Regions from separate parts of the Bacillus sp. EB106-06-01-XG163 genome, predicted to be linked through region 1. Evidence: riboswitches for the same ligand, from Rfam matches in the RefSeq annotation. Region 1 holds a riboswitch; each other region holds the start of a gene.
The links. Region 1 has a riboswitch for S-adenosylmethionine ahead of AC3WTF_RS03860 (2-hydroxyacid dehydrogenase). Riboswitches for the same ligand answer to the same signal wherever they lie in the genome.
Positions count from the first base shown of each region.

Region 2: it holds a riboswitch for S-adenosylmethionine, as region 1 does, so the genes downstream of both, mtnW (2,3-diketo-5-methylthiopentyl-1-phosphate enolase) here and AC3WTF_RS03860 (2-hydroxyacid dehydrogenase) in region 1, are expected to answer to the same signal.
Region 3: it holds a riboswitch for S-adenosylmethionine, as region 1 does, so the genes downstream of both, AC3WTF_RS07105 (bifunctional homocysteine S-methyltransferase/methylenetetrahydrofolate reductase) here and AC3WTF_RS03860 (2-hydroxyacid dehydrogenase) in region 1, are expected to answer to the same signal.
Region 4: it holds a riboswitch for S-adenosylmethionine, as region 1 does, so the genes downstream of both, metN (methionine ABC transporter ATP-binding protein MetN) here and AC3WTF_RS03860 (2-hydroxyacid dehydrogenase) in region 1, are expected to answer to the same signal.

Region 1 is NZ_JBYTDS010000002.1:341,148-345,782, forward strand. It holds gene AC3WTF_RS03845 (hypothetical protein) at 64-288, shown strand; partial or broken gene AC3WTF_RS03850 (hypothetical protein) at 332-558, opposite strand; gene AC3WTF_RS03855 (molybdopterin oxidoreductase family protein) at 715-2,763, opposite strand; SAM riboswitch class I at 2,911-3,003, shown strand; gene AC3WTF_RS03860 (2-hydroxyacid dehydrogenase) at 3,125-4,141, shown strand; gene AC3WTF_RS03865 (FGGY-family carbohydrate kinase) at 4,134-4,635, shown strand, end outside.
Region 2 is NZ_JBYTDS010000004.1:5,243-9,877, reverse strand. It holds gene AC3WTF_RS05875 (carbon-nitrogen family hydrolase) at 1-573, opposite strand, end outside; gene AC3WTF_RS05870 (pyridoxal phosphate-dependent aminotransferase) at 665-1,861, shown strand; SAM riboswitch class I at 1,898-1,997, shown strand; gene mtnW (2,3-diketo-5-methylthiopentyl-1-phosphate enolase) at 2,079-3,293, shown strand; gene mtnX (2-hydroxy-3-keto-5-methylthiopentenyl-1-phosphate phosphatase) at 3,290-3,994, shown strand; gene AC3WTF_RS05855 (methylthioribulose 1-phosphate dehydratase) at 3,952-4,581, shown strand; gene AC3WTF_RS05850 (1,2-dihydroxy-3-keto-5-methylthiopentene dioxygenase) at 4,597-4,635, shown strand, end outside.
Region 3 is NZ_JBYTDS010000004.1:229,426-234,060, reverse strand. It holds gene AC3WTF_RS07115 (pentapeptide repeat-containing protein) at 1-499, opposite strand, end outside; gene AC3WTF_RS07110 (GNAT family N-acetyltransferase) at 695-1,135, opposite strand; gene AC3WTF_RS07105 (bifunctional homocysteine S-methyltransferase/methylenetetrahydrofolate reductase) at 1,218-3,059, opposite strand; SAM riboswitch class I at 3,149-3,270, opposite strand; gene AC3WTF_RS07100 (YajQ family cyclic di-GMP-binding protein) at 3,371-3,862, opposite strand; gene AC3WTF_RS07095 (CvfB family protein) at 3,962-4,635, shown strand, end outside.
Region 4 is NZ_JBYTDS010000006.1:175,955-180,589, forward strand. It holds gene metQ (methionine ABC transporter substrate-binding lipoprotein MetQ) at 1-784, opposite strand, end outside; gene AC3WTF_RS09670 (methionine ABC transporter permease) at 798-1,466, opposite strand; gene metN (methionine ABC transporter ATP-binding protein MetN) at 1,459-2,484, opposite strand; SAM riboswitch class I at 2,590-2,696, opposite strand; gene AC3WTF_RS09680 (SCP2 sterol-binding domain-containing protein) at 2,805-3,155, opposite strand; gene AC3WTF_RS09685 (thioredoxin family protein) at 3,252-3,572, opposite strand; gene AC3WTF_RS09690 (toprim domain-containing protein) at 3,575-3,940, opposite strand; gene AC3WTF_RS09695 (YusG family protein) at 4,010-4,246, opposite strand; gene gcvH (glycine cleavage system protein GcvH) at 4,301-4,635, opposite strand, start outside.

The sequences.
Region 1 (4,635 bases):
AAAGGGGAAATAAGTATAATAAATGCGAAAAGGGCATTAATCCAAAGTGAGAAGGTGTTTGACATGCAGAAAGTGAACTGGTCAGAACAGTATGAATGGTTCAATAAACAAGATGAAAAAGACGGGCGTTTAATGGCGCTCCTTCGTCATGAGCTTACATATGAGGAAGTCATACGGTTATATAAGAAAGGGTTTTATTTGAAATCTAAAGAAGGGGATGTTTCGTTAAGTAAGAACGATATCCATCGTATGTTTGGGGTTGAAGAGAGAAAGGGCGGCACATCTTGATGAACGGGAAGAGAAAAACCCTTCCCGCTTTTCATGGAAGCTGTTATTCTTTTTCCAGCATGGAAGTCAGCCATTCTCTTAATGCAGTTTTCTGTACATACCGCTTTCCGTTTCTCGTGATATGCGGAATGTCGGAGGTGTCGGGCACGATTTGTTTCGCTTCTTCCTTGGTAACTCCGAAATAATACCAATATAGAAGTGTAAATCTTTTTCTTTAATGAGAATGTGGTCAGTGTGTTCATGAGGATCAGGTGATTTAAAGTTTTTCAATCCGTCTCCTATGAAATATCCGGCTAAAGCGATTCCGATGCCGGTATGATATCCATACAGCAAACCTCCAATAAACGTTATCACTTTTTATACGGTGAAGCCGGCCGAAAGGATTCAGCCTTCATCAAAACCGCTCGGCGTTTATTGCGGACGGTTTTAATTGCTGAGCTTTTCCACCTGCACCTTTCCGGAGAAGAAAACAGCGCCTCCTCCCATATCCGCCAGCCGATCGGGCGTGAGCGAATTGACGAGCTGTTTTTTATCATCCATATCGGCCCAAAGACCTTGGCTGACTGCAACGCCGGGAAGCACCTGTTCGCCGACCGAAGCTGTTAATTCACACTCGCCGCGGTGATTCCAAACTCTAACGGTTTCCCCGTCTTCTATGTTCCGGCGTACAGCATCCTCTGTATGAATAAAAAGCTTTGGCGCTTTTTCTAATTTTACGTGTTTTTCATTATTCGAAAATGTTGAATTTAAAAAATTATGATTCGGTCCCGGGACAAATAAAAGCGGAAAATCACCATCGCTCTCAAGAGGGATATGTGTCGGCAGCGCGGGATAACCGTCCTGTTTCATCTTTTCCGAATATAATTCAATTTTTCCGCTCGGTGTCTTGAGCTGTCCCGGAAAAAGCGGTTTTTTCCGTTTGGCTTTCATGAAGGAATGGCGTGAGAGCGCTTCGTAATCAATATCCTCGATATACGGATTGTCGGGAAAGTCCAGCGCCTGTCTGATCAATTCTTCATCGGAATCCTGAAGCTCCTGCTCGGTAAATCCCATTGCTCCGGCAAGCAAACGGAACACTTCCGTATTCGATTTGCTGTCCCCGTAGGGTTCGATCACCGGTTTTTGCAGCTGAATAAAATGATGCCAGTAAGACGTGTAAAAATCCGTGTTTTCAAAAGCGGATGCAGCAGGGAGCACGATATCCGCATATTTGGCGGTTTCCGTTAAAAACAGATCGTGAACGACTGTAAATAAATCCTCCCGCAGCAGGCCTTTTCTGACTTTATTCGCTTCCGGCGCAACCACTGCGGGATTCGTACCGTAAATAAACAGGGAGCGCACGGGCGGTTTTGTTTCTAAAAGAACGCTTCCGAGCCTGTTCATATTAAATGATCGTGGCTTCCTGCCGTAAAGCAGATCAGGCCGCTGGAGCGCTTGTCTGTTATAGTTTAATACCGCGCTGTTGTGCTTGATTGCGCCTCCTCCGGTGTTGAGCCACTGTCCTGTAACAGCCGGAAGGCAGGCAACGGTGCGGACGATCATTCCGCCATTGTCATGGTGCTGAATGCCGTTTCCGATCCTGATAAGGGAAGGGGAGGTTTCCCCGTACATTCTCGCAAGGCGTCTGATATCGTCGGCTTTAACGCCTGTAATAGCAGAAACCGTTTCCGGATCATAGTGTTTAACATGCGCTTTTAATTCGTCACTGCCTTCGGTGTATTCTGTGAGAAATGCTTCATCGTGAAGGTTTTCGTCGAATAAGACATGCATGATACCGAGGGCGAGTGCGGCATCTGTGCCGGGGCGAATGGGAATAAACCAATCGGCAAGCCGGCCGGTTTGGTTCTTATGTACATCGATAACGACAATTTTAGCCCCTTTTTTCCGGGCTTTTTGGGCAATCATGACTTGGTGCATATTCGTGCTGACGGCATTGATTCCCCAAAAAATAAAGAGCTTTGCATGTATGGTCTCTTCCGGATCAGTACCCGCTCCTTCACCCATTGTATAGTTATAGCCTTCAGATCCGGCTTTGCTGCAGATCGTCCGTTCGAGATGACTCGCTCCGAGACGATGGAAAAAACGGCGGTCCATTCCCTCTGCCGCCAGTTTTCCCATATTGCCGTAAAAGCTGTACGGAAGAATGCTTTCCGCTCCTTCTTCGGCAATAAGCTCTTTCCAGCGCGCACTGATCGTATTGATCGCTTCCTCCCAGGAAATAGGCGCAAACGCGGCTTCACCTTTTTTACCGATCCGTTTTAACGGAACGGTTACGCGCTTTTCATCATAAATGCGCTCAGCCATGTGTCTGACTTTGTTGCAAATATTCCCTGATGTGACCGGGTGATCGGGGTCTCCCTGAATGTTAACGATTTTTCCGTCTTTTTTTGTCACAAGCAAGCCGCATTGATCGGGACAGTCTAGTGAGCATACCGACTTAAAGACCCCGTTCGGCTGTGTTGCAGCAGAATTCATAGCCCATTTCTCCTCTTTGTTTATATTGTAAGCATTATAACATTTCAAAATCGAACGTCAATTCAGAAAAAAAGTGTTGACATCACGGAAAGACTTTTCTATGATGAGTTTATTCTTTTAAACAGCCTGACAATTTCATCATTTTATTTTCTATCCAGAGAGGTGGAGGGACTGGCCCTACGAAACCTCGGCAACATTTATTGTGCCAATTCCAGCAAGCGTACGCTTGAAAGATAGGAAAGAATGATCTATACATATTTGTGCGCTTCAAGCGCATAAAGACGGTATATGAATCTCTTTCCTTCTTTGGGGAAAGAGATTTTTTTATGACAAAATTTATGTGAAAAGGATGTTTTGCACCATGACGGTTTTAATTACCGCACCATATCACGACGAGGGGCTGAAGGAGCTGACTGAGCTGTTCGGCCGGACTGTGCACCGGCCGTGGAAGAAGCACGGCCGGGCCTATCGGGAAGATGAATTGATCCGAATGATTCAAGAGACAAACGCGTCGGGGCTTATCACTGAACTTGATGAGGTGTCTGAGCGTGTTATTGACATATTGCCTGATTCCGCTTTTATCGGTGTCTGCAGAGGAATGCCGTCTAACGTGAATATTGCGGCGGCGACTAAAAGAAAAATCCCCGTTTTCTTTACACCGGCCCGCAATGCCCAGGCTGTTGCTGAAATGTTTATCGGAAATGTGATTTCATTTTTGCGTCATACGTATTCTTCCCATCAGTGGCTGAAAGACGGGAAGTGGAATGGTGATTATTTGCAGGCTTACGTCAAATTCAGAGGAAATGAGCTGACGGGGAAAACAGTCGGCCTTATCGGTTTCGGAGCCGTCGGACAGAGAATCGCCCGGCTATTGGCCGCTTTTGACTGCAAGGTGCTTTACTATGATCCATTTGTCCATCATGAAAACCGGGAGTATGAAAAAACGACGATTGAACGGGTATTTTCTGAAAGTGATATTGTTTCCGTTCACTTGCCGCGTACAGAAGAAACCATCGGCCTTATCGGCGCCCGGCACTTTCAATTGATGAAACAGGAAGCTGTTTTTGTCAATACGTCAAGAGCGGTGGTTACAGACAGGGAAGAGCTGCTGCGGGTGCTGAAAGAACGGCGGATTAAGGGAGCGATCCTTGACGTGTTTTATCACGAACCGCCTGAATCTTCTGATTATGAATTGATCTCTTTGCCGAATGTGTTAGCGACTCCCCATTTAGCGGGCGCAACATTTGAAGTGGAAGATCATCATGTGAAGATTTTAAATGAAGCGCTTTTCAAATGGAAACAAGATCAAACCTGCTCAATACGTGAACTTTATAACAAAAGAGAACTTGAAACGGAAGGAGGAGGCTGTAATGGCTGAACAAAAAGGCTACCTTGTATTTGACATCGGGACGGGGAATGCGCGAGTCGCAGTCGTGACTGCCGGCGGCGAAGTGACCGCGCTTGAAAGGGAAGACATTGAATATGTGACGGATCCGCTTTATCCGGACGGACGATATTTCTCACCGGAAAGATTATGGACGCAAATCAGCGCTATGGCAAGGAAGGTTATTGCCAAAAGCCCACATATTACATTAATCGGAATCACCTCCACAAGCCAGAGGCAGGGAATTGTTCTGATCAATAAAGGTAAAAAGGCATTTCTCGGTCTGCCCAACATTGATAACAGAGGGCGTGAATGGGAAGACGGGATTGAGGCAATAGAAGAAGTGCATCAGCAAACCGGACGTCTTCCGAGCGCTTTATTTTCCGCCATGAAACTTGTCGGATTAAAAGCTAGACAGCCGTCTTTATGGAAAGAAGTGAAGTACATCACAAGCATCAGTGACTGGGTGACATTTGAGCTGAGCGGTA
Region 2 (4,635 bases), on a different contig from region 1:
TTGGTTTTCAATTGCTCTGGCGATAAGCAGGCTTCGCCAATGATCAAGGCGGGGCAGAGGCCATTCCGCAGAGATAAACAGGACATTCGCGCCCTGGGACGTATGCTTTCTGATCCATTCGGGGAAACGGATATCATAGCAGATCAGCCCGGCGCACTTGACACCGTCAAGCTCAAAGGAACCGTCGCTATTTCCTGCTGACAAGTAAAGGTGTTCATCCATCAGCTGAAACAGATGGGCTTTCTGATACCGCTTCACGATCTGTCCGCTGTTATCGGCGATGTACATGGTGTTATAGACATTTTCGCCTTCTTTGACCGCAAAAGATCCGGCAACGAGGTGTACGTTGTATGTTTTTGCCGTTTCTTTAAGCCATTGTTCCGAAACTTTGCCGTTTTCATCCGCCAGCTGGTCTAGCCGTGTGAGATCATAGCCGGTCGTCCACAACTCAGGAAGCACGATTACATCCGCATGGCGGCTTTCTTGCTCAATCAAAGATTCTGCTTTTTTAAAGTTTTCTGAAGGATTTCCGTATGAAATATCAAATTGCAAACAGGAAACGGTCCATTTCATTTTTTAACACCTCAAGTTTCTCTTTACTTTTTTTATTTAACCATATATGATGATGGACTATCATTTCAAGACATTTTTAGAAGGTGAAAATATGAACTTTGAAATCTCAGATGTACTCAAACAGCTGCCAGAACAATTTTTCGCATCATTGGTGCAAAAAGTGAATCAAAAGCTGAAAGAAGGCAGAGACGTCATCAATTTAGGGCAGGGAAACCCTGATCAGCCGACGCCTCAGCATATCGTTGAAGAAATGAAGCGCGCCGTCGAAAGGCCGGAAAATCATAAATACTCATCATTCCGGGGCGCTTACAGCTTCAAAAAAGCAGCCGCTGCATTTTATGAAAGGGAGTACGGGGTCACGCTTGATCCGGAAACGGAAGTCGCCGTGCTGTTCGGAGGCAAGGCGGGACTTGTTGAGCTTCCGCAATGTCTTTTAAACCCGGGAGATACCATTCTGGTGCCTGATCCCGGATATCCTGATTACTGGTCGGGCGTCGCCCTTGCGAAAGCGAAAATGGAAATGATGCCGCTGACAGAAGAAAGAGGGTTTCTCCCTGATTACAGCGTAATTCCTGAAAAGGTGCGGAGCGAAGCGAAGCTGCTGTATCTCAATTATCCGAATAATCCGACCGGCGCTGTGGCGACTGAGGCGTTTTTCGAGGAGACGGTCGGCTTTGCGGAGCAAAACGGCATTTGTGTCGTTCATGATTTCGCGTACGGAGCCGTCGGCTTTGACGGGCATAAACCGCTGAGCTTTTTGCAGACCGAAGGCGCAAAAGAGACGGGAATCGAAATCTATACCTTGTCCAAAACGTATAATATGGCGGGCTGGCGGGTCGGCTTTGCCGTCGGAAACGCTTCTGTCATCGAAGCGATCAACCTTTATCAGGATCATATGTTTGTCAGCCTGTTTCCCGCAGCGCAGCAGGCGGCGGCAGCCGCACTTTTAGCGGATCAGGCATGCGTCGCGGCGCAAAATGACAGATATGAATCGAGACGCAATGCATGGATTAAAGCCTGCCGCAATATCGGCTGGGATGTGACGGCTCCGGCGGGCTCCTTTTTTGCATGGCTCCCTGTGCCTGACGGTTATACGTCACAGTCGTTTTCAGACCTGCTGCTCGAGAAAGCGGATGTCGCGGTCGCTGCCGGAAACGGGTTCGGAAAATGGGGGGAAGGCTATATAAGAGTCGGTCTTCTGACAAGTGAAGAAAGACTTAAAGAAGCTGCGGAACGGATCGGGAAACTGAATCTTTTCACCCGAAAAAGCATTGACATATCAGAATAACAATGCGATAATTCAAAATACTTTATAAAATCATTATTCTTATCAAGAGCAGGCAGAGGGACGAGCCCGATGAAGCCCGGCAACCGACTGATAAAGCACGGTGCTAATTCTTGCAGCAGGAGCTGAGAGATAAGATTCGGACATAACACGAAGCCTCTTTCTGCTCATACGGAAGAGGTTTTTTTATGTTTTGCGAAAGAAAGAGAGGCGTTCACGCATGAGCGAAGTATTGGCAACATATCTTCTGACAGACACAACGGACAGTGAAAAGCGGGCGGAACAGATTGCGGCGGGGCTGACGGTAGGCTCCTGGACTGACCTGCCCCTGGTGAAGCAGGAACAGCTCAGAAAACATAAAGGGCGGGTCGTAAAAGTTGAGGAGAAAGAAGGAACCTCAGAAAACGAAACACAATCCGTCATCACCATCGCCTATCCCGAGGCGAATTTTTCAAGAGATATTCCGGCCGTCCTGACGACGGTATTCGGAAAGCTGTCACTGGACGGAAAAATAAAATTGACTGATCTTGAATTTTCCGAAGGGTTTAAACGCTCCCTTCCCGGGCCGAAATTCGGTATATACGGCATCCGCAAACTGCTGGGCGAATTTGAAAGACCGCTTCTGATGAGCATATTTAAAGGCGTGATCGGACGGGATCTCGCCGACATTAAAGAACAGCTCAGACAGCAGGCGCTCGGCGGCGTGGATCTGATTAAAGATGATGAAATTTTCTTTGAAAATGAACTGGCTCCGTTTGAAACCCGCATTATCGAAGGAAAACAAGTCCTGAAGGAAACCCGGGAGGAAACGGGGCATAAAACGCTGTATGCCGTAAACCTTACGGGAAGGACCGCTGAATTGCGGGATAAAGCGAGGCGCGCGGCAGAACTCGGGGCGGACGCGCTTTTATTGAATGTGTTTGCTTACGGTTTAGATGTGATGCAGAGCCTTGCTGAGGACAGGGAAATCCCGCTTCCGATCATGGCGCATCCGGCAGTCAGCGGCGCGTTCACATCATCTCCCGTTTACGGCTTGTCGCATGCGCTTTTGCTCGGCAAGCTGAACCGCTATTGCGGCGCTGATTTCAGTTTATTTCCGTCACCTTACGGATCCGTTGCTCTTCCGAAGGAGTCCGCGCTTGCAATCCATGATGAATGTGTAAAAGACGATGTCTTTCATCCGTCGTTTGCCGTCCCGTCAGCAGGCATTCACCCCGGTATGGTGCCATTGTTGATGCGCGATTTCGGCATCGATCACATCATCAATGCCGGCGGAGGCATTCACGGCCACCCGAAAGGAGCCGAGGGCGGCGGAAAAGCGTTCCGCGCCATCATTGATGCGGTGCTTGAAGCGCAGCCGATTGAAGAAAAAGCCGCGTCGTGCAAAGATCTTCAGCTCGCATTAGACAAATGGGGAAGGGTGGAAGCCGTATGACCCGCACACCGCTGATTATTTGTGATTTCGACGGAACGGTCACCATGAACGACAACATTGTCAGCATGATGAAACAATTCGCGCCTCCTGAGTGGCTTGAATTAAAAGACGGTGTTCTGTCTAAAAGCATATCAATCCAAGAAGGAGTCGGACGGATGTTCGGACTGCTGCCGAGCAGCTTAAAAGAAGAACTGACCGGCTTTATCCTGAAGGATGCGAAAATACGGGACGGCTTTTTGGATTTTGTCTCGTTTGTCCGGTCAAACGGCCTCCCGTTTTATATCGTAAGCGGGGGAATGGACTTTTTTGTGCATCCGCTTTTGGAAGGGATCGTAGAAAAGGAGCGGATTTTCTGCAATCATGCATCCTTTGACAATGAATATATTCATATAGACTGGCCGCATGCCTGTGACGGAGATTGCACCAATCAATGCGGCTGCTGCAAACCGTCAGTCATCCGAAAGCTATCCGATCAGCAGAAATTTCTCATTATGATCGGTGATTCGGTCACGGATGTTGAGGCTGCAAAGTTATCCGATATGTGCTTTGCGAGAGATTATCTAATGACTGAATGCAAAGAACTCGGCCTCCGGCATCTGCCTTTTCAAGATTTTCATGAGGTGAAAACAGGCATTGAAAACATCGGGGAGGTGCAGGCATGGCTGCAAAAGAAGAACGCTGGCGCGAACTTGCCGAGGTAAAGCGCGAGCTGGCTGAAAGAGACTGGTTCCCGGCAACGAGCGGGAATCTTTCCATCAAAGTATCCGACGCGCCGCTGACTTTCCTCGTTACGGCGAGCGGAAAAGACAAACGAAAAGAAACAGATGAAGATTTTCTCTTAATCGATGAGAACGGGAAGCCCGCTGAGACCGGCCATTCTTTAAAACCCTCAGCAGAAACGCTTCTCCATACTTACTTATACCAAAAGACAGACGCCGGCTGCTGTCTGCATGTCCATACCGTCAATAATAATGTCATCTCAGAGCTTTACGGGGATGAAAAACAAATCACTTTTCAGGGGCAGGAGATGATTAAGGCGCTCGGATTATGGGAGGAAAACGCGTCCGTGACCGTTCCGATCATTGACAATCCGGCGCACATCCCGGCATTGGCCGAAAACTTCGCGCACCATGCGGCCGCCGGCTCAGGCGCGGTGTTAATCCGCAATCACGGCATTACGGCATGGGGGCGGACCGCATTTGAAGCGAAAAGGGTGCTGGAAGCCTATGAATTTTTATTCAGCTGTCACCTCAAGCTTCTGTCACTTCGGCCGCAGCTGGTAAAATAAAAGGAGGAATAGAAAATGGCGACCATCAGAATTCATGACGAAAAAAATACGCTC
Region 3 (4,635 bases), on a different contig from region 1:
AAAGAGACGTGCCGATGAAGTTTGCACCGTTCAAATCACAGGCGTCAAGATCTGTGTATTCAAGAACGGCATCATTCCACTCGCTTTCTGTAAGAGCGCACGTGTCAAACCGGACATGCTTCATATTGGAATAGCTGAAGGAGCTGTAATTTGCGAGGCAGTCTTCAAACCGTACATGACGCATGGCGGAATCCGCCAGATTCAAGCCGAGAATTTTTGAATGCTGAAACGCCGTTCTATGGATGATGCTTCCGCTGAAATCAGCGTTTGAGACATCACATTTGTCAAACAGGACATCCGTACATTCCATATGTCTGAAAGAGACATCCGTAAAAACGGTGTTTCTGAAAATGACTTTTTCGGCGCGCAGGCCGTCCAGTTTGCTGTTTACGACGGCGTTTTCTATGACGACTTCTTTTATGAGGTCGTCCTGAAGCGCTTCTGTGAAAGAAAGCACCGGCAATTCTTTCGGGATTTTCGGTTTTTGGATCGTATTCATCTCATACTTCCTTTTCTGAATTAATAGCTGAAAACGGCAATTGACAGATATCGTTCTGCCTGCCATCCTTGCTGTTGTGTAATGTACAAAGGGTATTAAAAAAGCGGGAGGGCGTCAATAGTACCGTATATAAAAGCAGGCGTGACATTCAAGGTAATGCCCTTAGAGACATGTCCCCAAGGGCATTTGTCTGTTTCAGGCGAGTTCTTTATACATGATCACATGCGGGCCGATGCCGGGTATGTCAAAGGGGCTGCCCGTGCTTTTCCAGCCGAGCTTTTCGTAATATCCCTTTACGTGACATCTGGCGTTGCACCAGACAAGCGCCGCCCCCATATCTGCCAGTTTTCGTTCTGCATAGGCGATTAACGTGCTTCCCGCTTTTTGCGTCCGGTATTCCTCAAGCGTCGCCATGCCGCGCAGCTGATAGGCGGGCGCTGCCTGTAAAGCCTGCTGGTTCTGCGGGTAGAAAGAAGCGATGCTGATCAATGTCCCGTCGTAAAAACCTCCGAGATGAAAGGCTCCTTTGACGCTGTCCTGATCATATTTACAATCCTCAATCGTCTGATGGGGGCGCAGCACGCTGTGTCTGATCGCGTATGTGTCTTCTGCGGTGATGGGTTTTACTTCAACCATGAAAAAATCCTCCTTTGCTTGATTCTTTTTCTGTATCGTACCATGAAAAAGCCGCCTGTCATATCAGGCGGCCTCTTCCGCGTCAATGCAAATATACATCAGCCCGCTTTTCATCCTTTTGCTTAATATAAGCTGCAAGCTCTGACGTCAAATCAGAACGGAGAAACGGGGTGATTAAATAAATTCCGTTAAACAGTTCGCACGCCGTGTCGAGAAGCGACTTGGCGATGGCGAGGCCTTCGGCTTTCTGCTTCCGCTTGTCTTCGCCGGCGAGCGCCATTTTTTCGCGGATGCTGTCTGACAGCTTAATGCCCGGGATTTCATGATGGATGAACTCTGCGTTGCGGCTGCTCGTTAACGGCATGATTCCGATATACACCGGTGTTTTGAGATGCTTCGTTTCATGATGAATGTCAATGAGCTGCTGCTCCGAGTAGACAGGCTGGGACACGAAGTAGTCAGCTCCGCACTCGATTTTTTTCTCCAGCCGTTTTACTGCTTTATCGAGATGGCGGACATTCGGATTAAATGCTCCGGCTACGGAAAAGTTCGTTTTCTTGCCGAGCGGTTTCCCTGATAAAGAAATGCCCTCGTTGAATTGTTTAATCAGCCTGATCAAGTCAAAGGACGTTAAATCATAGACGGAGGTAGCCCCCGGAAAGTCGCCGATTTTTGAAGGATCACCCGTGATGGCTAAAATGTCGGTGAGCCCGAGCGTATCCAGCCCCATTAAATGTGACTGAAGGCCGATGATGTTGCGGTCTCTGCATGTAATGTGAACGAGAGAACGGATATCAAGGCGCTCTTTCAGCAATGAACCGCAGGCGGCATTGCTGATCCGCGGTGTCGCCAATGAATTGTCGGCGAGCGTCAGCGCTTCTATGCCGGTTTCTTTTAATTCAGCCGCCGCTTGCAGAAATTTGTCAAAATTCAATTTTTTCGGCGGATCAAGCTCTACGATAATTGACCGTTTTTGAGCGGCGATTTCGTTTAAACCCGGCTCGGTCCGTTCGTTGCGGACTGAGATGACTTCTTCTTCCCGTCTGATTTTCACTTCTTTATCAGTGACGGGAGAAAGTCCTTGGACCGCTTCAGCCATGGCTCTGATATGGTTTGGCGTCGTACCGCAGCAGCCGCCGATAATGCGCGCGCCCTGAGTGCGGAACTGTACGGCGCTCTCCCGGAAATAGGCATCGTCCGTATCATAAACAAGCCGGCCTTCTTCTAAAGACGGAAGGCTGCTGTTCGGATAGACCGATAAATAAGCGTCACGGAAAATCGGCACTTCGGTGAGCGCTTCAATCATGTGGTACGGGCCGAGCCGGCAATTGATTCCCGTTATGTCAGCGCCGAGATCGGCAATGGACCTGAGGGCTTCCCGAAGCGGCGTTCCGTCCTGCAGCACGCCCTGTTCGTGCATGGATACGTTCAGCATAATCGGAAGTTCCGTTTCTTTTCTCGCGATCTTCAGCACTTCACGCGCCTCTTCTAAATCATAGTATGTTTCCAGAAGCAGACCGTCCGGCTCTTCGTGCAGCAATAAATAAAGCTGCTCCCGAAAGCTGCGTTTAATCTCCTCCAGGCTGTAGGCGTTTTTGTTAAAGGTGCGGATGCCGCCCATCGTTCCCAATACATAAGCGCCGTCTGAGGAAGCGCGCGCGATTCTGACCGCCTCCTGATTGATTTTTTTCGTTTCGTCCTCAAGTCCGTATCTTGAGAGCTTAATAAAATTCGCGCCGTACGTATTTGTCTGGATGATGTCTGCCCCGGCTTCCACGTAAGCCTTATGTATCCGCTTGATCTCTTCGGGCTTTGATACGTTCAGTTCCTCAAAACATCTGTCAATGCCGTAGGAATAGAGGAGAGTGCCCATCGCGCCGTCTCCGATTAAAATCCGTTCTTTTAAGTCTTGTAATAGTCCCATTGTTTGCCTCCTTCGTCACATTCAGCAAGGAAAAAAGAGAAATAAAAAAAGTCTTCTTAAGAAGAAGACTTTGTAATCATTTGTCTCTCTTCTTATCTTCCAAGCTGTTTTTAGCTTGCTGGATTTAGCACCTTGGTCATGGTTTGGGTAAACCACTACACCGGTTGCTGAAGCGTCGTCGGGCCAGTCCCTCGGCTTCTCTTGATAAGAACGTTCATGTAATTGTCATGGGTTTCCAAAACTTAACTGTGAAAATCCCTTTCTCCAAATTTACCGAAAATAGAGACAATAATCAATAGGAATCACATAATTTATCTAAAATTAATAAATTGAACGTCAATCGGCAGGTCTGCTCCGCGGACGGCTGCAATAATCTGCTGCAGATCATCTTTATTTTTTCCGGTGACGCGCACTTGGTCGTCCTGAATCTGCGACTTGACCTTCAAGCCGGAGTTTTTAATCACCGCGTTGATTTTTTTGGCGTTGTCTTTATCAATGCCCTGTACAAGCTTCGCACGCTGGCGCACCGTGCCTCCCGATGCATTTTCGATTTTGCCGTATTCAATGTTTTTCGTCGGCACGTCCCGTTTGATCAGCTTGCCGCTCAGCACATCTTTGAGCTGATTCAGTTTAAACTCGTCATCAGAAATCAGGACAAGTTCTTCCTTTTCTAAAGTTACATCGCTTTTCGATCCTTTAAAGTCATAGCGCGTGCCGATTTCTTTCAGCGTCATCTGAATCGCATTCTGCACTTCGGGAAATTCAACTTTGGATACAATATCAAAAGAACTTTCTTTTGCCATGAGAAAACCTCCTATAACATTTCACTTATGAGTTGATTATAGTAGAATAAAGAGAAATGTCCAACAGCATAAAGCATGAATTTATGCATATTGGAAAAAATGAGAAAAACATCAGCCTCATACGGGCGAATCAGGAAGGACGATAACATGAGACCAGGGCAGCAGCTCACGCTTAGTATAGATCACCAAACCGATTTCGGTTATTTTTTAACCGACGGCGAGGATACGGTTCTTTTACATAACAGTGAAATCACAGAGGATATCGAAGACAGAGATGAAGTGGACGTATTTATTTACGTCGATCATCAGGAAAGACTCGCGGCGACGATGAAAAAGCCGCTCATCAGCTTTTATGACTACGGATGGGTGGAAGTGACGGACGCTGTGGAAGATATGGGCGTATTCGTCGACGTCGGTCTGTCAAAAGACGCGCTCGTCGCAACGGAGCACCTGCCTCCGTACAAATCCGTCTGGCCGCAAAAAGGAGACAGACTGTATTGCATGCTGAAGGTGACAAGCCGCGGGCGCATGTTTGCCAAGCCGGCGCCTGAAGATATCATCAGTGAATTATTTACGGATGCAGAGGAAGACGTCATGAATAAAGACCTGACGGGCACGGTGTACAGACTGATTGCATCAGGCTCTTTTCTGATTACCGATGAAGGTATCCGCGCGTTTATTCACCCTTCAGAAAGAAAAGAAGAGCCGAGACTCGGCAGCCGCGTGACAGGGCGTGTCATCGAGGTGAAGGAAGACGGCTCCGTCAACATGTC
Region 4 (4,635 bases), on a different contig from region 1:
ATTTTTTCTCAATGAAGTCTTTGATTTTCTTAGAGTGAAGCACTTCCATAAGCGCTTTGATTTTCTCTGATTTTTCGTCACCTTTGCGTACGGCGATGATGTTTGCGTACGGGTTGTTTTTCGTTGATTCCACTTCAATCGCGTCTTTTAACGGATTCAGTTTGTTTTGAATCGCATAGTTGACGTTAATGAAGACTGCATCGCCTTCTTCTTCATTATATGCTTTCGCCGTTAATTCAGGGGCGATTTTTTTGAATGTCAGGTTTTTCGGGTTTTTCGTAATGTTTTTCGTAGTCGCTTCAATCGTTTTCACCTTCGGATCAAGTGTGATCAGTCCGGCTTTTTCAAGCATCGCCAGCATACGGCCTTGTTCAGCGACATTGTTAGTCATGATGATGGTCGCGCCTTTAGGCAGGTCTTTCAGTGATTTGTATTTTTTCGTGTAAATTCCGAATGGCTCAAGGTGAACGGCTCCGGCATTCACGAGTTTGTAATCTTTATTTTCCTTCATTTCCTGTTCAAGGTAAGGAACGTGCTGGAAGTAGTTCGCATCCACTTCATTATCAGCTAACGCTTTGTTGTACATTTTGTAATCGTTCAGCACTTTTACTTTTAATGTGTAGCCTTTTTCCTTCAAGAGCGGTTCCGCTTCTTTTAAGATTTCAGCATGCGGTGTTTTTGTCGCGGCGACGACGATTTCCTTTTTATTCGAGCCGTTTGATCCGCAGGCGGCCAAAACTCCCGCGAACACAAGCAGCAGCGCACTTAATACAATCTTTTTCAATGTAAATCCTCCCTTATCTTTTGTCTATTATATTTGTAATTACATCACCGATAATCTGAATGATAAAGACGATGATGAGTATAAATACTGTCGCTACAAACGTTACATCCGTATTATTGGACTGGTAGCCTTCTACATATGCAAGGTTTCCGAGTCCGCCTGAACCGATGGCGCCGGCAATGGCGGTAGATCCGATCAGGGCGATGGCCGTAACGGTGATGCCTGAAATTAACGCAGGCATTGATTCAGGAATCAGCACTTTGAAGATAATCGTCGATGTCTTTGCTCCCATTGATCTGGCAGCTTCGATGACTCCTTTATCGACTTCCCGGAGCGCAATTTCCGCAAGACGGGCGTAAAACGGCGCGGAGCCGATAATCAGCGCCGGCAATGCGGCGTTCGGTCCTAAAATCGATCCGACCAAAATCTTAGTAAAGCCGAGAAGCAGAATAATTAAAATAAGAAACGGAATAGACCTGAAAATATTAACGACCGCCGCAATCACGGTGTTAATGATTTTATTTTCCCATAAGCTTCCCTTGCCCGTTAAAAAGAGCAGAAGACCGAGAACCGCTCCGATGATAAATGAAAAAACTAAAGCGATGACCGTCATATAAAGGGTCTCGTATGTGGCCGTCCACAGCTCGGTTATATCAACGTTCGGGAACCATTTTTCAAACATTTGTGATCACCTCTGCTTCTACCTGTTTGTCTTTGATGAACCGGATCACGTTTTCTACTTCTTTTTCCTGACCGTCAATATGAATGAATAAAGAACCGTAGGCTCCGTCCTTCGTCTGTGAAATTTTCCCCTGCAGAATATTGACGTCCACATCAAAGTTTCGGATCATTTCCGTAATGAGGGGCTGCTCGGCTGCCTGCCCGACAAATGAAAGCTGAATCGTTTTTCCTGTCGCTGTTTCCTGCAGAAAATGCTGGATGGTTTCTTTCGTCTCCTCTGGTTCTGTCACCTGCTGAACGAAACGCTTGGTCATCGGTTCGCGCGGGTTTCTGAAAACTTGGAGTACTTCGCCTTCTTCAACGACTTTCCCGTTTTCCATGACTGCGACTCTGTTGCAGATTTTTCGGATGACGTGCATTTCATGGGTAATGAGCACGATCGTCAGGCCGAGTCTGTCATTTATATCGGATAAAAGATCCAAAATTGAATCGGTCGTCTGCGGATCGAGCGCTGATGTCGCTTCATCGCACAGAAGGACTTTCGGATTATTGGCGAGCGCCCGGGCGATGCCGACACGCTGCTTTTGACCGCCGCTCAGCTGCGACGGATAAGATTTTTCTTTCCCCTCTAATCCGACCAGTTTAATCAATTCATCAGCGCGGCGGACCCGTTCGCTTTTTTTCACGCCGGCGATTTCCAGCGGAAACATAATGTTCTCCCGGACGGTGCGCGACCACAGAAGGTTAAAATGCTGGAAGATCATGCTGATTTCCTGGCGCGCTTTTCTCAGCCCGCGGCTGCTTACTTTATTTAATTCCGTCCCCGCGACTTCCACGGTTCCCGACGTCGGCTTTTCAAGGCCGTTCAGGAGACGGATTAAGGAACTTTTACCAGCTCCGCTATATCCTATAATTCCAAATATTTCGCCCTTTTTGATATCAAGAGTGACATCTTGGACAGCATTGACATCCCCATGCTTCGCTTTGTAAATTTTTGAAACATTTTGAAGATGGATCAAAGCAATCACCCGCCTTACACTATTCTAAGAAATCTTCCGGGTTTCTCCGCAAAAGAAAAGCCTTTCTGCAAAAATGAGCAGAAAGGCTTATTGAAAAAGGCCTTTCTCTCATCTTTCAAAGCAGACCGCTTCGAGTGAATTGGCACCATTTCAACATTGTTGATGGTTGCCGGGCTTCATAGGGCACTTCCCTCCACCTCTCTTGATAAGAGAAAACATATCGTATTTTCGTCCGGAAATTCTTACTGTAGAATAGCACGGCGAATGATAAAAAGTCAATAAAATAAATATTGGAAGCTATTGTCACATAGTAGATTGAGTTACGGCCGTTTACTGATCGCCTGAAAAAATCCGTTTGTCAGCCAGAGGATGGCCTCCAGCTTCAGCAGAGCTCTGAATGATCCTTTCACTTTGAGTTTTCCGCTTTGGATAAGCTTTTGCAAAGAGACATCACCATGCAGAAGATGAATGATTTCCGTCTGGTTTCCGTAAAAGGTCAAATTAGATTTTTCCTTTGAAACCGACGTTTTTCTCATTTCTCCCTGTCCGTTAATTGAGACCGTTAAGGCTTCTGTTTCTCCTTGGAATGTAATCAGCAGCGTTGAGGCGTTTAATAGCGGTTTCAAAAACAGATGCTGTCCGTCATTCTCTGAAACTTCTATTTTCTCCACTCGTATAACCTCCCGTTTTAATGGCCATACATACACTTTCTCTTTTTAACGGACAGAACCCTTTATAAACCGCACGACATTTTCCTGTAAATATTGTCACATCGGGAACGTTTGCGATGTTTTTTGTTTAATCAGCTCATATAAATAGGAAACGGAGCGGAAGGCGTATCCTTTCTCAACAAGCTCTCCGCCTTTAAACAGCAAAAAGCACGGAACGCTTTCAATCTGATAGGCTTTGGCGAATGCGGGGGAATAATTCACGTTGTTTTTATAGAAGGCGGCGCCGGGCAGCATTTCTTCGACGACAGTTAGCATTTTGGACGCCAGCTGGCATGTGCCGCAAAACGGGGTGTACAAATACAGGAGATAAACGTCATCCTGAATCGATTCGAGTTCATTTTCTTGGAGTTCTTTCATGTTTACCACCTCAGGTCGTTCTTTTTCAAAAATACAGTGTCAGCATCAAAGCCGGCTCTGATCAGCACAGATGCGAGATGATGGCCCGGGCACGACTCGACTTGCCTGTATGTTCTGTCTATATAAATATGGCGCGCGTCGGGAAGCTCCCGTTTCAGCTGTTTTCTTAATTTTTCTCCGGAGTCATCTGCGTCCGTTAAAATATAGACGTCTCTGTCAAACAGGCGGTCCGCCAAATCTTCCAGTTCGGTTTGGCCGATCGTCCCGTTTGTACAGACGATTTCCGCGGGTTCGATGAGCACTTCCCTGACTTTGATTTTATCAGATTTTCCTTCTACGATAATGACCTTTTCATCTCCGTTGTACATAAGCGCGTCACCTGCCGATTGTTTTAGCGTCAGATTGAAAAAGAAGGCAGTGAAATTCACCGCCAACTGTTAACACCAGCCATTCTCATAATCGCAATCGACATATTTCGGATCGCTGCCGTTTATGACATCGGCTGTTTTATAAAATTTTTGATTTTCAAATGAAAAGCCCTGTTTGAGCTCGTACTGGTCCATGCCTGTCATCTCGCCGATGGCTTCATTTTCATGAAACAAGGAAAACCGGCCGTTTTGAAAGCGGCCCGTAACGTTCTCCGTCACATCGACCTTTTGTTTATCAAAAGCCATTTTAGACACCTCCCGTTACAGATAGAATGTCCAAATGGCCCCTTTGCTATCCGATCAGTCTTCTTGTGTCATTTCGTCATATTGCTCGGAAGTCATGAGGTTTTCGATTTCTTCAGCATCAGCCGGTTCCACGACGATCATCCACGCTTTTTCATACGGAGACTCGTTTACGAATTCAGGACTGTCATCAAGGTCTTCGTTCACTTCCGTCACCGTTCCGTTAATCGGTGCGTACAGTTCGGAAACGGTTTTGACGGATTCCACGCTGCCGAATGGCTCGTCCGCTTTAATTTCGGCGCCGACTTCCGGAAGCTCGACAAAGACGATGTCGCCAAGTTCGGCTTGCGCGAAATGTGTAATCCCGATGCGGGCTTTTCCGTCCTCAACTT